Regions from separate parts of the Paenibacillus mesotrionivorans genome, predicted to be linked through region 1. Evidence: a T-box and tRNA genes for the amino acid it is inferred to sense, from the RefSeq annotation. Region 1 holds a T-box; the other holds one or more tRNA genes.

What was found. A T-box is a leader RNA that pairs with one kind of tRNA and senses whether it is charged. The one in region 1 lies ahead of ileS (isoleucine--tRNA ligase), so its partner is inferred to be a tRNA-Ile.
Region 2: it encodes a tRNA-Ile, which carries the amino acid that the T-box ahead of ileS (isoleucine--tRNA ligase) is inferred to sense. The anticodon was not compared.

The regions. Positions count from the first base shown of each region.
Region 1 covers NZ_JBJURJ010000016.1:74,326-82,406, reverse strand. The annotation lists gene ileS (isoleucine--tRNA ligase) at 1-2,211, opposite strand, end outside; T-box leader at 2,376-2,623, opposite strand; gene ACI1P1_RS22320 (SMI1/KNR4 family protein) at 2,814-3,497, shown strand; gene ACI1P1_RS22315 (DMP19 family protein) at 3,585-4,154, shown strand; gene ACI1P1_RS22310 (CatB-related O-acetyltransferase) at 4,271-4,897, opposite strand; gene ACI1P1_RS22305 (RluA family pseudouridine synthase) at 5,421-6,689, shown strand; gene ACI1P1_RS22300 (serpin family protein) at 6,705-7,844, opposite strand; gene ACI1P1_RS22295 (hypothetical protein) at 7,923-8,081, shown strand, end outside.
Region 2 covers NZ_JBJURJ010000023.1:1,690-9,770, reverse strand. The annotation lists gene ACI1P1_RS26510 (ABC transporter substrate-binding protein) at 1-985, shown strand, start outside; gene ACI1P1_RS26505 (tetratricopeptide repeat protein) at 1,100-1,771, shown strand; gene ACI1P1_RS26500 (phosphatidylglycerophosphatase A family protein) at 1,856-2,410, shown strand; gene ACI1P1_RS26495 (hypothetical protein) at 2,991-3,161, shown strand; tRNA gene ACI1P1_RS26490 (tRNA-Met) at 3,292-3,365, shown strand; tRNA gene ACI1P1_RS26485 (tRNA-Ile) at 3,379-3,452, shown strand; gene ACI1P1_RS26480 (NAD(P)-dependent oxidoreductase) at 3,542-4,480, opposite strand; gene ACI1P1_RS26475 (LysR family transcriptional regulator) at 4,517-5,488, shown strand; gene ACI1P1_RS26470 (hypothetical protein) at 5,606-7,063, shown strand; gene ACI1P1_RS26465 (methylated-DNA--[protein]-cysteine S-methyltransferase) at 7,076-7,615, shown strand; gene ACI1P1_RS26460 (HD-GYP domain-containing protein) at 7,704-8,081, opposite strand, start outside.

The DNA of each region.
Region 1 (8,081 bases):
CTGATAGGCCTCCAGCTTATCCTCTGGAAGGCCGTCCGCCCAGAAACGCTCCCGGGAGCGGCGCAGATACCAGTTGCTCAGCTCATCCACGAAGGCTTCGATCAGCCGGGCGGGATTAAGGAAATCATTGGCCTCCAGTCCTTTTTCCACCTGAAGCAGCAGGGTATTCAGCCGGGAGAGGATCCACCGGTCCAAATCATGCTTCGGCTGCTTTACCAGATGAGCCTCCGGACGGTAGCCGTCGATGGAAGCGTACAGGGCATAGAAGGCATGGACATTCTGGATGGTATCCACCACCTTGGATTTAGCGTCTGCCACAATCTGGCGGGAGAAGCGTTTGCTGCTCCACGGTGCGCTGTCCGACAGGAACGCCCAGCGGAAGGCATCGGCCCCGTATTCCTCGATGATTTCCCACGGATCGATGACATTGCCCTTGCTTTTGGACATCTTCAATCCGTTCTCATCTAACACATGGCCGGTGGAAATTACCGCTTTGTACGGCGCCTGGCCGTTATACAGGGTGGAGATGGCCAGCAGGCTGAAGAACCAGCCCCGGGTTTGGTCAATCCCCTCACAGATCATGTCGGCGGGATATTGCTCCCGGAAGGTTTCTCCATCGCCGAACGGATAATGATACTGGGCAAAAGGCATGGACCCGCTGTCAAACCAGACATCAATCACCTCGGAGGTCCGTTCCATCAGCCCGCCGCAGGAGCAGCGCAGCTTAATTCCGTCCACATAAGGCTTGTGCAGCTCCAACTCCTCCGGCACAGGCCCCGCAGCCCATTCCCGGAGCTCCCGGCGGCTGCCCGGCGCGGATTCCTTGCCGCAGTCCGGGCACACCCACACATTCAGCGGCGTTCCCCAATACCGGTTGCGGCTGATATTCCAATCCACCAGCTCCTCCAGGAAACGCCCGAAGCGCCCCTCCTTCAAGTGGCCGGGATACCATTCGATGCGGCTGTTATTCTCGATCAATTGCTCCTTCACCGCCGTGGTCCGGATGAACCAGCTTTCAGTGGCGTAGTAGAGCAAGGGAGATTTGCAGCGCCAGCAGAAGGGGTAGCTGTGCTCGTAGCGCTCCTTGGCGTACAGCAGTCCCTTTTCGGCCAGATAACGCACCACATCCACATCGCAATCCTTTACAAAACGCCCCTGGAATTCCTCCACCTGAGCTGTATACCGACCGGCCGTATCCACCACATTATGAAAGTCCAGCCCATGCCTCTGGACGGTTCTGTAATCCTCTTCGCCGTGGGCCGGGGCGGTGTGCACAATTCCGGTGCCGCTGGTGTCGCTGACATAATCCGCATCCACCACAAGGAAGCCGTTTGCGCCTTTGATGCTGTCAAAAGGAGGCTCGTAGGCCATGCCTACCAGTTCCGCACCCTTCTTCACGGATAGAATCTCATAATCTGTCTTCAGCACCTTTTCCACCAGATTCAAGGCGACCACGTAGGTTTCTCCCTGCTGGCGGGCAAGAGCATAATCCATGTCCTTGTTCACCGCTAGAGCAATATTGCCGGGCAGCGTCCACGGGGTGGTGGTCCAGGCCAGGAATACCAGCCCGTTCTCCTTGCTGGGAAACTTCACGGTAGCGCTCAAATCCTTAACGTCCTCATACCCCTGGGCAACCTCGTGGGAGCTGAGTGTCGTCTGGCAGCAGGGGCAATATGGGCTCACCCGGTGACCCTTATACAGCAAACCCTTCTTGTGGATGGTGGACAGAAGATGCCAGACGCTTTCGATGTAATCGTTATCCAGGGTGACGTAGGGATGATCCAAATCCGTCCAATAGGCGATGGCCTCTGTCAGCTCCCGCCACTGGCGCTCGTATTCGAAGACACTGGCTTTGCAATCCTCCACAAATCGGGCGACGCCGTACGTCTCAATCTCCTGCTTGCCGGAGATGCCCAGCTGCTTCTGGACTCCAAGCTCCACCGGCAGCCCATGAGTGTCCCAGCCTGCCTTGCGGATGACCTGGTAACCGGACATGGTTTTGTACCGGCCGATAAAATCCTTGATTACACGTCCCAGCACATGCCCGATATGGGGCTTGCCGTTAGCGGTAGGCGGTCCTTCGTAGAACACGAACCGGGGGCTGCCCTGCCGGTTGGTGATGGACCTGCGGAAGGTATCCTCCTTCTGCCATTGCGCCAGCACCCGCAATTCCCGTTGCCGGGCCTTTTCCTTCACATCGACGGTTTTCATCTGTTTGCTCATCCTTTCAGCTTAGCTTTTCTTTTCTGCCGGAAAACAAAATATTCCCCCAAAAGTGACGTGATGCTTCGAGGTGAAATCCGATTACTTTTGGGGGAGCCCCGAATAATAATGCAATGGACAAGAGTATTTTTTGCATAAAAAAATCCCGTCCCCTAAGGGACGAGATTGCTCTCGCGCTACCACCCTCGTTCCGCTGGCATCAAAAGCCCGTGCGGCGCTGTTCCGGCGTACGTGTTCATACGCGGCCCTTGTAACGGCGGGGATTCCGGGTCGGCTTACTTTCGTTCAGCCTTCCTTCTCGGAGAGGATATTCGGCTGTTTCCTGAACGTTGGCTTTCAGCACGGGGCCAACTCTCTGGGGATCGGGCAACAGCTTATTTGTTCTCGTCAGCGAATTTGAAAGTTATATCAGTTTAAAAATATTGATTATTGCCAGTTATACCGCAAAGCCATCAGAATGTCAACCGTTGTTTCGCCAGGTTGTTTCCATTTGGACGTTATCAGATTTTTGGCTTAAAGGAAACGTATCTATCAAAGCTGCACAGATAATCGTATACTGGACATATGTTAATAATTGGAGGACATTGATAATGACGGAGCTTCTTGTAACGGAAATGATTGAACGATTGGCAAAACTGGGATTTACCCAAAGCGAGGAAAAGATTGATGAAAAAAGGCTTAAAAAGCTGGAAAAACACTATAAACTGTCTATTCCGGAGCTGTACAGGCACTTCCTTTTGCTGTATGAGAATGGTTCGCCTGAATACGATATTCAATATCGGGCGATAGAATCCGTACCGCGGGCGGACAAGGACAATATGCTTTCATTCGGTTCATTCTTGGTTGCTGTCGATGGATCTGATAGCCTGGAACAACATATGAAGGATTATTACGAAAGAATGCCGTCATCCCTTTTACCCATTGCTGCGGATCTTACAGGGAATCTGATTTGTATGGGATTAAGCGGAGCAGCGGAAGGAAGAATCTACTATTGGGATCATGAAAATGAGCTGGCTGCAAAAATCATGCTGCAAATGGATTTGAAGGGTATCACCTCGATAGATGATTATTGGGAAAACCTCTACGTTGTAGCGGATTCTTTTATGGATTTTATCAGGAGTCTGCGAATGGAAGAGGCAGCGGAAATAAAAAAGGTTAGTGCCGTCATTGTAAGAGAAAGCATGCGGGAGGGTTTTATTGAAAGCATGAAATTAGCCCGGGAGAAATTAGAAGCCGAGGAGAAAAAGAAAAAAGAGAAGCGCAAAAGCAAATAATGTTTCATGCCGAATTTTGAAAGCATACCACCCGGTCCTGGGTCAAAGCCGCTCACTATCTTAAATAACTCTTGGGAGGGCAATAGAATGACTTTTAAAGAACAAATACTTAGATTATTACCTAATAGCGGAGATCTTTCTAATACCTCAGCAGACGAGTTGATTAATTATGTGTATTTAAATCTGTATAATGATGAAAACAATGATTTTAGAGATGAAGCGGTCTTTCCCAAACTACCGAGACTTTTACTGGACATCATACTGCTTATAGAACTCGATACGGAGTTAAATATGAACGGAGTTTTAGGGTTTTTAGAGAATTCGAGTGGCCAATACATAAAAGAGACGATAGAAGTATTAGAACGGATTAATGCTTATAAAGATGCTGATGCATTAAAAACTATCAAAAAAATACTTAAAAACAATAGCCTTAATACAAGGCTACTGAATGATGATTTGCAATGCCTGAATCAATATGAGATTAGTAATTTTATGCAAACACATAGAATAACCGATATTGAAATCATTGACCAAATTGAAAAAGCATCTGAGAATTTTTATTTGTATCAACAAGAAGAGAATGTATTTGACAAGCTAATTAATTATATTGAAACCAATAAACAAGAATTGATTCAAGAATTAAATACATATTTGTAAGCTGAGGGATAGACGTACCCCCGGTACGCCTTCACAAAAGTGCCTTGCCTGGAACGAACATTCGCCAAAATCTGCTCCCCTCGGAGTTTGAAGACACACCCTAGGGGGCAGAATTTTTACGTAAGGCTGCGTAGTCTATTGGCTAACTCTTCGATCTTGTTGGACGTAAGCAATGGAATCAGCGGCTTTACCGTTTCGATGTCTCTCTCCCACCACTTGGTTTCCTGGAGAAGCCGGATCTCTTCGTCACTGAAGCGCTGCCGGATCACCTTGGCCGGATTGCCGCCCACTACGGCAAACGGCGGAACATCCTTGGTGACCACAGCACGCGAGGCGATGACCGCCCCGTCCCCAATGGTGATTCCGGGCATAATCATGGCCTCGGTGCCGATCCACACATCATTGCCAATGACCGTATCACCTTTGGCCAAATAGCCGTTTTCCGCCCCCTCATACAGATCCGGCGTGTAGTAGAACGGATAGGTGGTGACCCAATCCATCCGGTGCCCCTGATTGCCGCACATGATAAATACAGCGCCGGACCCGATGGAGCAATATCTGCCGATGACAAGCCGGTCCACATCATCCCGGTCAGGCGACAGATAACGGACGCAATAATCCTCAAAATGCTGCTGGTGGTAAAACCCGGAGTAATAGGAGTAATCCCCTGCAATGATATTTTTGTTGGTGATATGATCCTTCAGCACATAGCTTTTGGTCCAGTGCTCGAACACATTGGCCATTTTATGAACCCCCGTTTTGGATGGTTAGTAGTATTCCGTTTTCAGCTTACCCTCTTTTGGCCTCCGGAGCTATCCTTTCCCCGCGGTAAAAATCGTTTTAGCTGTTTTTTCCGGGGTAGGTCGATCGATACCGGGAAGTGTAACGGAACCCAGCGACCTTTAGACGGGTAAAATGGGCGGTTTTTAATTTTAACGGAACTCAGTGACTCTTAAAGGCTGCAGAACGCTCCAATTGACGAAATTGTGCCTGTAACAGCGCCTCAGTTCCGTTAGAGCGCCAACAAAGGGAAATTAGGCGTTTAAGAGCCGCATAGTTCCGTTACAGCGGGCACCTCCATAAACTGCTGGGCACCTCCATAAACCGACCAGACTCCTCTGCAAACGCACATGCTCTACCTGCAATACCCAGATAGAGGCCGACCATGTGTATGGGAACCGAAGCCAAACCTTGTATGCAGACGCGGATTATGTCATGATACAGGTAGCTTTTAATAGCTTATCACACTAGAACAGGTGGTTTCACATGGCAAACAAACGGAATTCGGAGAACGGCCGCAGGTCCGGCTCCTCTTCCCATAAACAACAATCCGATAAGAACCGCCCGGCCCGCCGCGGAGCCGAACGGCACCAGCAAGAAGGGCGGGGCAAGAGACAACGGCAAGCAGCCCCGGGCAGCGCCTACGGGAGCACCGATTACCGCGGCGGCAGTCAAGCACCGGCTGGAGCCGCTCAAGGACGGTCCGCCCCTGAGTCCGAAGGGCAGCGCGACCCAAGAGTTGGCAGGCGTGATGGCCGCCGCGGCCCTTCCGCAGCAGGAGCCGGCTATGACCGGCGGCGCGGCCCATCACCTGCATCTGCCGGACAAGGCTCTCCCCGACGCCCGGAAGCAGGCGAGAATACCGGAGCCTTGTCCCTCTCCGGCCGCCGCAAGGGCGAGTGGTATGAGATCCGACTGCCGGATCAATACGGCACTGCCCCGGCATCGGCGATGCTGCGTTTTCTTCCCTTGCCTCCCAAGATGGCAAGCAAGTTCCTTCAGGATAACGCCATCCAGAAAAGCGGCAATCTGCTGAAGCTGCGCCTGTTCCCTAAGGAACGCCTGGGAATGGAGCCGGATTGGCATGATCTGAACATCCTGTTTGAGGATGATTTCCTGCTTATCGTGAACAAGCCTATGGGTATGGAGGTCCATCCAAGCGCCCACGGCCAAAAAGGCACCCTGGCTAATGCAGTGGCCGCTTATTATGAAATGACCGGCAAAACCTGCAAGGTCCGTCCTGTGCACCGGCTGGACAAGGATACCACCGGCCCGGTGATTTTTGCCAAGAATGAGCTGGCCAGCGTCATTCTGGAGAAATCCCTCAAGGATAAGAAGATCGAACGTCTCTATGTCGCCGTGGCGGAAGGGCGTATAATCCAGCAAAAGGGCACCATTGACGCTCCTATCGGCCAGGACCGGCTCCACTCCACCCGCCGCCGGGTCAGCGAAACGGGAGAGCCTGCCGTCACTCATTACGACGTGGTGGAACGGCTCAAGGGCCATACCTTGGTCCGCCTGCGGCTAGGCACAGGACGGACGCACCAGATTAGAGTCCATCTATCCCATATCGGCCATCCCATCGCAGGAGACGGCATGTACGGCGGCAAACGCACCCATATTGACCGTCAGGCACTGCATGGGGAGAAGCTGATTTGTTACCACCCGTGGACAGGGAACAAAATCCATGTGACGGCCCCGATGCCGGAGGACATGGCTCAAGCAGTGTCAGGACTGCGGAACCGGAAAAGCTAAAACCAACTTTCAAATTCAAGAACCGGACTCCCAGGAATCCGGTTCTTTGTTATGTCTGGCCGGTGCCTCACGGCGATTGACAGATGCCGGTAAACAGGACAGTGCCGTTAGCAGCGGTGATGCTGTACAGGAACGGCCGGTCCAAAACTCAGCAGCTTCACCTTTGGGCAACCCACTGCCCGCCATCAATATTTCTGTAAAAGCGGCTGCTTCCACCCCTTTTTCGTCAACGGCTATGTGGGTATTCTGGGTAATTTGGCTGATAAAAACCGAAGTATCGCTCATCACGCTGAAATTCGCCTGGTCTGTAAACGGGGCGTTCATACCCATAGCCTTTAGGGCCTGCACCAGCTCCAGCTTAGAGCTGTAATCGAATTTGGGCACCTTCAGATCCAGCTTATATGTGGTTTTTCCCGATGCCGGAAGCAGTGCCCTGGTTTTCTCGGGTGTGGTCACCAACTCCTTGACGGAAACCCCCTTATCCGGCAATACGAAGGTCATGGCGCCTCCGTTTTTCAAGCGGAGGGTTGCGGAGGCAAACCGGTCTTCCTTGATGTAATCCGCCGTATAATAATTCCTGCTCATAAAAGCCGCGGTCAGCTGCCCCCCTTCCTCCGGATAAAACATTCCCTGGACGGTTTGGCTTTCGTTAAAGGCATCCAACCATTCATCCTTAAAATCCAACGTATTCAAAAGTGCCATAACCTGCTGGGGGTCAGGCTGGATCGTAGGCGTAATTTGCCCCCCTGTATGCTCGCGCACCCACTCTCCCATTTTTTCAGCTGTCTCCTTTTGGGCAAAATCCGCTGTATGCAGAGAGGCATAAAAGCTCGCGGACGCCAGCTTCTCGTACTCCTTCTTAAAGCTGTGCCCTTGCTGGATCCACATGGAGTTGGCTGTTTTGAGCCTGCCGATTTCATTGTCCGTATGGAGCAGGCGGATGAGCTTGCCCGTGTCCGCAGCCAGCCTGCTAATGTTCCCAGGACTGTTGCCTCCAAGCAAGGAGAGCATCTCCTTTTGGGTCGCGCCCTCCGCTCCGGAGGCGGCAAGGGCTAACGCAACGTACAAGCTGTATGGTGAATAGAGAGTATTGCCCTGCCCCTCACTCAAAATACGGGAGGCCGTATGCATCGAAAATTGCTCCAGAGCGTCCATTGGGACACACGGTTATCCTCCTGAATGCTTCGTTTGGCCTCCACATCCCCAAAAGCAGGGGCAACAAGAGGAGCCGGTTTGGATGAAGGAGCGGAACCGCAGGAAACAGCGGTTGCAAGCAGAGGAGCCAGCAGAAGGCATTTGGTGGAGCTTCGCCAAATAGAAGTTGTCATTTTGATCATCACCGTCCAATTTATTCGTTTCTTACTTGACGATACAGTATCCACATTTGTTGCC
Region 2 (8,081 bases), on a different contig from region 1:
CGCTCTGGTATATAACAAGAAGGTTTTCGACGAGGCAGGCGCTCCTTATCCCGAAGACAATATGACCTGGGATCAGGTATTCGACCTGGCCCGCCGGGTGACCAACAAGGACTCCGCTAAGCGGGTTTATGGCTTCAGCTTCAACTCCCAAGGCTATATGGACTATATGAACATGATGTCCATCTACGCGTCTCCTATGGGGATGTCCATTTTTGACAAGGATGTAGATAAGCTGACTGTGGATTCGGATAACTGGGAAAAGGTTTGGAACACCTTGATCCAACTGGAGAAGGATAAAGTTATCCCCAGCCAGAACGATTATCAGGATGAGGTCTTCCAGCAATCCAAACAACCCAGTGCAGAGAAACCGTATGCCCATGACGATTTCTTGTCCAACCGTCTGGCCATGTCTGTCATGAACTATTATGACCTCTCGCGGATCGACAACGCCAATAAGAATGCAGCCAAGAACAACTTTACCCCTGTGGAATACAATGCGGTTACCCTTCCCAGCCATCCGGACCATCCGGGTGTGGTAGGCAGTGTCAGCCTGAACGGGATTATGGGCATCAACGCCAAGGCAGGCAATCCGAAGGATGCCTGGAGCTTCCTGAAGTTCATCAACGGCGAGGATTACGCCCGTGCCAAGGCCAAGAATAACTACCAGCTCTTGTCCCGCAAGTCTTACATCAAGGCTAAGGAAGGCTCGGATCTGAACATCAATGCCTTCATCAATGTGAAGCCGGCCCTCGAAACCATGAACGACATGTACAGCCTGTACCGGAAATATCCGAATATCTATGCGGTCTACAACGTAGCCCAAATGGAATATATGCAGGCGCTGCAAGGCACCAAATCTATCCGGGATGCGTTGAAATCCTGGCAAACCCGCGGGGATTCCATGCTGCAGCAGATGCGGGATAATCCCAACGGACCTCTCGATATGGGAGACGGCAGTACTATGGGAGCAGCTCGCGCTTGGTAAAAAGCTAATTACAATGAAGGGCGGACCGGCTTAGACCGGTTCGCCTTTATTTTGTGCCGCGGCTTCGCTTATAATGGATGAGACGTAGTCGGAACAAAGGAGCTGAATTCATAGATGGAACGGGTAGCGGATCAGACGGTTCAGGAATTGTTAAGCACCATCCTCCCCTGGTTTGACCGGGAGCATGCTTTTATATGCGACAGCGCAAGAACAGACTTGGGGGCGCGGCTAGCGGTGGCCTCCGCGCTTCTGGAGTCAGGCAAACAGCAGGAAGGGACGCTGCTGCTGAAGAGCATCGCTGCGTCAGACCCCACCGGGGACAGCGAGCAGGATGCGGCACGTATCCGCTCCCGGATGGAGATGGCGTATCTCCTGATGGACGAGATGAAGTATGATGAAGCGGAGAACCTGCTTTGGGAAGCCCGCAAGGAATACGCCCAGGTGCCGGAGCTGGAATTCCTGCGCGAGGAGATTTCTCTCCTGATCGCTCAATGCCGGTTTGGCCAAGGCTTTATTCTGGAGGCTGTGGAGCGGGCTGAGGAGATTCTCCATAAGCTGAACAGCCTTAACGCCGACAATACACGGTTGGCCAAGGTCTACCAGTACCTGGCTTGGTTCGAGCTGCATAAGACCGATGTGCCCCAGGCTCTTACCCATATGAAGAAGGCCATGGAGCTGGCGCCGGGGCTCGACCGGGAGATGGTGGATGCAGGCCTTGCGGCCGAAAAGAACAACGATTATGAGAAGGCGCTGGAGGCTTATTTCGACGCCATTCAATACGAATAATCTTATCGATAATAACTTTGTTCCCGCCCAAGGACACTTCTGCCCCTCCCCCTTCATAAGATAGAAGAGAAAGGGGAGATGGGTATGGAGGGAAGAGTTCACAGCAGGACAGTGAAAGAGGCGGCGGTGCAGCTTCTGGCGGAGCGCGGCGTCACTCTGGATAGTATCGCGGAAATTGTATACGAGCTGCAAGCTCCCTATCACCCCCACCTCAGCCAAGAGACCTGCCTGGACAGCGTCAAGCGGGTTTTGGAAAAACGCGAGCTGCTGCATGCCATCCTGGTTGGTGTGGAGCTTGATAAGCTGGCTGAACGGAAAGCCCTATCCGAACCTCTGCAATCTATTGTGGAGAAGGATGAGGGTTTGTTCGGCTGCGACGAAACGCTGGCTCTCGGAGCCGTATTCGCATACGGCAGCATTGCGGTAACCACCTTCGGTTTCCTGGATAAGTGCAAAACCGGCATCATCAAGAAGCTGGATTCCAAAACCGGCGGCCAGGTACATACCTTCCTGGATGATCTGGTGGCCAGCATCGCCTCCTCGGCGGCCAGCCGTTTGGCCCACCGCTTACGGGATGTGGAGGAAGCGGACGCAGGCAGCTTGGTTACCCTGGCGGAGGAGCATGAGGAAGCGCCGTAATTCCTGCTTGGTAGTCCGGAAACCGACCCTGCCCCCCGCCCCCGATGCCTTCCGTTTGCAGCGGAGGGCATTTTTATATGAGAGAGGGCCGAGTGGGGTGGGGCAGATGAGGATATGGGGAGTAGGTCTGAGTGAGGCGGATGGGAGTTTGTCTGAGTGAGGCGGATGGGAGTGGGTCTGTGTGGGCCGAAGGGCTGCAACGGAACTTAGCGACTCTTAGAGGCAGAAAATCGGGTGTTTGGAGTTTTAACGGAACTGAGAGCTCCTTAGACGGAAAAAATGGAGAGAAATGTAGCCGGAGCGTGCTCTAAGAGCCTCTCAGTTCCGTTAGCCGTGAAAGAAGCCGCAAAAGTCGCTCTAAGAGCTGCTCAGTTCCGTTACACTCTTGTACACACCGTTCCAAACAGAGCTACACCCACCGTCCCACACAGAGCTGTACCCACCGCCACACACCGTCCCACACAGAGCTGCACCCTCTGCCTCACTCTCAGCGGCTTCAACAGTAGAGATACGGGAATGGATTTCCCGACAAAATGGATATGCTAAGAATACCAACCATTACTGACAGGAGGCGGAGCCATTGAATTGGGTGTATTGGGCCAAGTTGTACGAAAGCAAATTCCAAGCCGGCTGCCTGGCCAAACGGATGGAGGAGGATTGGTGGATTTACGGGTATGAGTGCCCGCAATTCGTGGAGATTTACCGCTCCACCAAAGGACGCTTCGGTGTCCGGTACCGCTTGATGGAATAAGCGGCTTCGTACAGACCCGCGGCGGACGCGGGGCTTTTTTGCGAAAAAAAGCCTTGACTGGACAACCGCAATTCTGGTATATTTACATTTGTCGCCATAAGCGGCAACAGATACGCAATTTCCTTAACGACGCGGGGTGGAGCAGCCCGGTAGCTCGTCGGGCTCATAACCCGAAGGCCGCAGGTTCAAATCCTGCCCCCGCAATATTTTTTTGTTCGGGCCCTTAGCTCAGTTGGTTAGAGCGGTCGGCTCATAACCGATTGGTCGCAGGTTCGAGTCCTGCAGGGCCCATAGATGAACAACCCCTTGCCACTTGCGCAAGGGGTTATTTGTTGTTTCGGGTAGTTTTTTTGTGAAGCCTAATGGAGATGGGGAATCACCTAATTGAGCTTGCTCTCAGGCTCTTCACCACGTTCTACACGTTTTATATTGTTGATAAAGAAATCATATCTTTTTTTGTGGAATTTCCGGCCATCCGGCATTCCGGCTGTATGGGGAGTCAGGATCACATTATGCAGATTCCGAAGCTCACTGTCTATAGGAAGTGGTTCAGATTCAAATACGTCCAGACAGGCGCCAGCAATATCCCCGTTTGTTAAGGCCTCAATCAAGTCTTGTTCGTTGACAACCCCGCCGCGGGCTGTATTGATAAAAAGAGCGGTTTTCTTCATTTTCTGGAATACTGATTTGTTAATCAGTTGCTTGGTTTGCTGAGTCAAGGGGACATGTACACTGATAATGTCCGATGTGCTGACAAGCGTATCGAAATCCGTCATTCTCACGAAATCATCCGCTCCTACAACGGGATTTCGCTTATAAGCCAGTACATTCATATCAAACACCCGGCAAAATGTAGCTACTTTATTGCCGATGGCGCCTAAACCTATGATCCCAATGGTTTTGCCCTCTAACTCACTCCCGGTATAGTCCAATTGGTTTTCATCCATCCTGTTTTTCATGAAGGCATCAAAAAACGGGATGTTTTTATAATAAGACAAGATCAGTGCCATAACGTGCTCGGCCACTGCCTGTGCATTCACTCCTGCCGCATTGGCCACCCAAATGCCGCGTTGTGTACAGGCAGGAATATCCACATTATCAAATCCTGCACCCGTCTGCACCAATTTCAAATTTTTAGCGATAGAAAGCAGGCTGTGATCCACTTTAATATGTTCAGGAATAATGACCTGGCAATCTTCAACATGGTGCAGCATTTCTTTTCCGGGAGGAACAATGACAACGTTCCAGTTTTGCGGAAAATAGCGGACAATATTTGATTTGGAGCTCTCATTAAAATGACCCACGATGAGAATCTTCATTGCTGAACCACCTTTCGTTGCGGTATGTCTTGATTCATGATAATTTTAGACATAAAGAATAATGTTGTAAAACTCAATTATTTGCAGAAGTATATTAAGTATTTCTATATATCGAGGAGCTGTTCTATGTATTTTCCCGGGATTGAAGCGTTCCTGGCTATCGTACGGACCCAGAGTATAAGCAAGGCGGCAGACTGGCTGCATCTGTCACAAGCGACGGTTAGCTACCGGTTAAAGACGTTGGAGCAGGAAATGGGCGGCCTTTTGGTTGAACGGAGAAAAGGGGCATCCAGAATCAGTCTGACCCCTAAAGGGGAGAACTTTTTTAGCATTGCGGAACGATGGGAGGCTCTCTCCAGGGAAACACAAATCTTACAGGCTAGCGGTTCGCAGTTAAGCTTGGCCATAAGCGCAGCCGAAAGCATAAGTCACTTTGTGCTGCCTCCTGTCTATAAAATGCTTAATCAGCATACCCCGCTAATTCGATTGCAAATTCGTACGCAGCATACTCAGGAAGCATTCGATAGTATTGAGCGGCGTGAAATGGATGTGGCGTTTGTGGTGCGGGAAATCGTGTCGCCCAGTGTTACGGTTAAACCGTTTTTTACGGAGGAAATGGTGCTGCTGCGCTTGGCTGTGCCAGGGCGGAAGGCTGGAGATACGGTGGAAATGGAAGAATTGGCGGCACAGCACGAAGTTTTCATCAATTGGAACAGAGAGTTTCAATTCCGGCATGACCAATGGTGGGATCCTCTTTGCCCGTCCCGTGTTCATCTGGATACAGCGGGACTTATCACTACTTTTTTGAATGACGCCAAACAATGGACCATCGTGCCCGCTTCGATTGGTGAACATATGATGCGGATGGGAGATTTTGTGCTTCAGAAGCTATCGGTACCGGTGCCTCCGAGAATATGCTATAAGGTAACGCATAAGTTTCCAAACCAGGCTTTACACGAGCCCCTTCGTATTCTGGATACCTACCTGCAAGATATATTCGGAAGCTAATGATCCGGCAGGCCGGCATACGGGGAAGATCCACACAATGCATGGAGGAACTTTTTGACTATCACCTGCGTCTGTATATATGGTTTACACTCAATTAACAAAAGCGGGTGACCTATTATGATTGGTTGCAAAAAAAGCATATTGGCCGTTTTGCTGGCTTTTGTACTCGCGCTGCCTCTGATGCCACTTTCTCCAGTGGAGGCGGCGTCCTCTGTCCGGGTCAATCTACCCTATTTCCCTGTCAAAATCAACGGACAAACGATGGACCAGACACACAGCGAATACCCCTTTCTTTATTACAAGGATGTGACGTATCTTCCTCTGACCTGGAATAATCTGCAGGCTCTTGGGCTTCGGTATGGTTGGAGCGAGGAAGAGGGGCTGCAGGTGTCTTCTAATCGGGATTATCCGCCCCCTGTGGTGGAAACACTGCTTGTCCAGGATCTGATGGAGGCAACCAATTCCGGGCGCGTTTATACCGCTCAGTTGGCGCAGGGACCTATCCGTATTGGCGCAGCCTCCATTGACAATTTGAATGAGCCGTATCCCTTTCTGATGTTCAGGGATGTCACCTACATGCCTCTTACCTGGCACTTCGTCCATGATCTGCTGCAGTTGGATATTCGCTGGAGTGAAGGGGAAGGGCTGCATCTGATCGGCGGGCAGCATGTGCTGGGACCCGTGGTCGGCGAGGATGACGAGGCGCTGTATTTTCAATCCATGTATTATGCTGACCCCCAAAAAAGAATGATCCGGATGGATAAAACGGATTTCGGGCTTCAATGGAAGAGCGAAAAGGAAGGGGATGTCCTGAGGACCGCTTTGTCTTCCAGAGATGTCCCTTACACCGGCAAACCTGCGAAGCTGCTGAAAAAGGACCGGGAGCTGTATTATGGCGATGTGAAAATCTATACCTTTACGGATAACGACCTTCAAGAATTAGTCACATGGGGGGCTCCTGTCCACACCTACAAGGAGTATGCGGCAGGTGAGGATGCGGTGATCATCACCGTCAATCTGAGAATCTCCATAGCGGTGATTGGACCGAATTATGGCACCACCTACACCTTTTTGGTCCGCCATGGCCAAGCTACTATGCTCGAAGAATTCAAGAACCAACGGTTGGGCAGGGTAATCCCCAATTCGGACGGTACCGTATGGATTGCCTCCGATCGGTTGCCAAGCCGATCTGCATATATATCAGGCAGTGCCCGTTTGGGTCTGCTGGATGCGGATGGAAATTTACGCATGGTAAATGAGCTGTTAGGTGGAGCGGACGTTCTGACACTAGGGTTGAATAATCCGATGCTGGACAATCCGGTAGATCAGAATGGCAGCCTCCACATAGCGGTTTATGGAGACTATGCCCCCAATACCCGTGACCAACCAGTTGAGGGTGTGTATACCATCAATACGAAGCTGGAAACGACCCTTATTTCCAATCAGACGCAGGGGGATTTCTATTTGGACCGGAACCGGACCCTCTTTGTCCTGCACGGCAATAACACGTTAGAGAATCTGAATACAGGGGAAACCCGCACCTGGTTTGACTACGATCTGATCGGTATGAAATAAGGAGGATGCAAATTGTACTATTCAACGACCTATCTTTCACCTGTCGGTACCATTACGCTTGCGAGTAAGGATGGCCATCTTGTTGGGATATGGAATGAAGGGCAAAAATATCATGGTTCCGGTCTTGCCGCGTCAATGACGGAAAAGGACGATATGCCGGTATTTGACGCTGCAAAAAGATGGCTGGATCACTATTTCGCAGGAAAGAAACCCGCCATTTCCGAATTGCCGCTGAGTCCTATTGGAGGGGAATTCAGGCAGCACGTATGGAGGATTCTATGTGAAATTCCCTATGGGCAGGTCATCACCTATGGGGAGATTGCACAAAAGGTTGCCGCTAAATTGAACAAAACAACCATGTCCAGCCAAGCGGTAGGCGGGGCAGTCGGGCATAATCCTATCTCTATCGTGATTCCGTGTCACCGGGTTGTAGGGACCAACGGCAGCTTAACAGGGTATGCCGGAGGGATAGGCACAAAGGTGAAACTGCTTGAGCTGGAGGGCGTGGATATGTCCCGGTTGTTTGTCCCCACAAAAGGTACAGCGCTATAACATAAAACACATAAAACATAACCAAAAGCCCCCATTCACTGCGAATAGGGGCTTTCTTTTATGAGGTTAGCCGGTGCGGAGATAAAGATTACCCCAGCACCTCCTGAATTCTCACATCGAACACCTTGCTCAGGTCCATAAACTCGTCATTCTCCAGCACGATTAAGGGCTGTGTGGGATAATTCACATTGGTCAGCAGGATTTTGCCGCGGCGGCCGTCGGAGAGGATCACGTCGCAGCCGGTTTGCCGGACTAGGATAAGATCCAGGAAGGTAATGCCGATGACCGAGTCCAGCTTGTTGCGGAGAATTTGCTGATGAATCTCTTCGACTGCATCAAAAAAGGTGAACGCCGGCCGGTGGGGGCGGTCCGAGGTTAAGGCCATGTACACGTCGGCCAAGGCGATAATCTTGCTGAAGCGGCTGATCTGATCCCCCGTGAGTGAGTTGGGGTAGCCGCTGCCGTC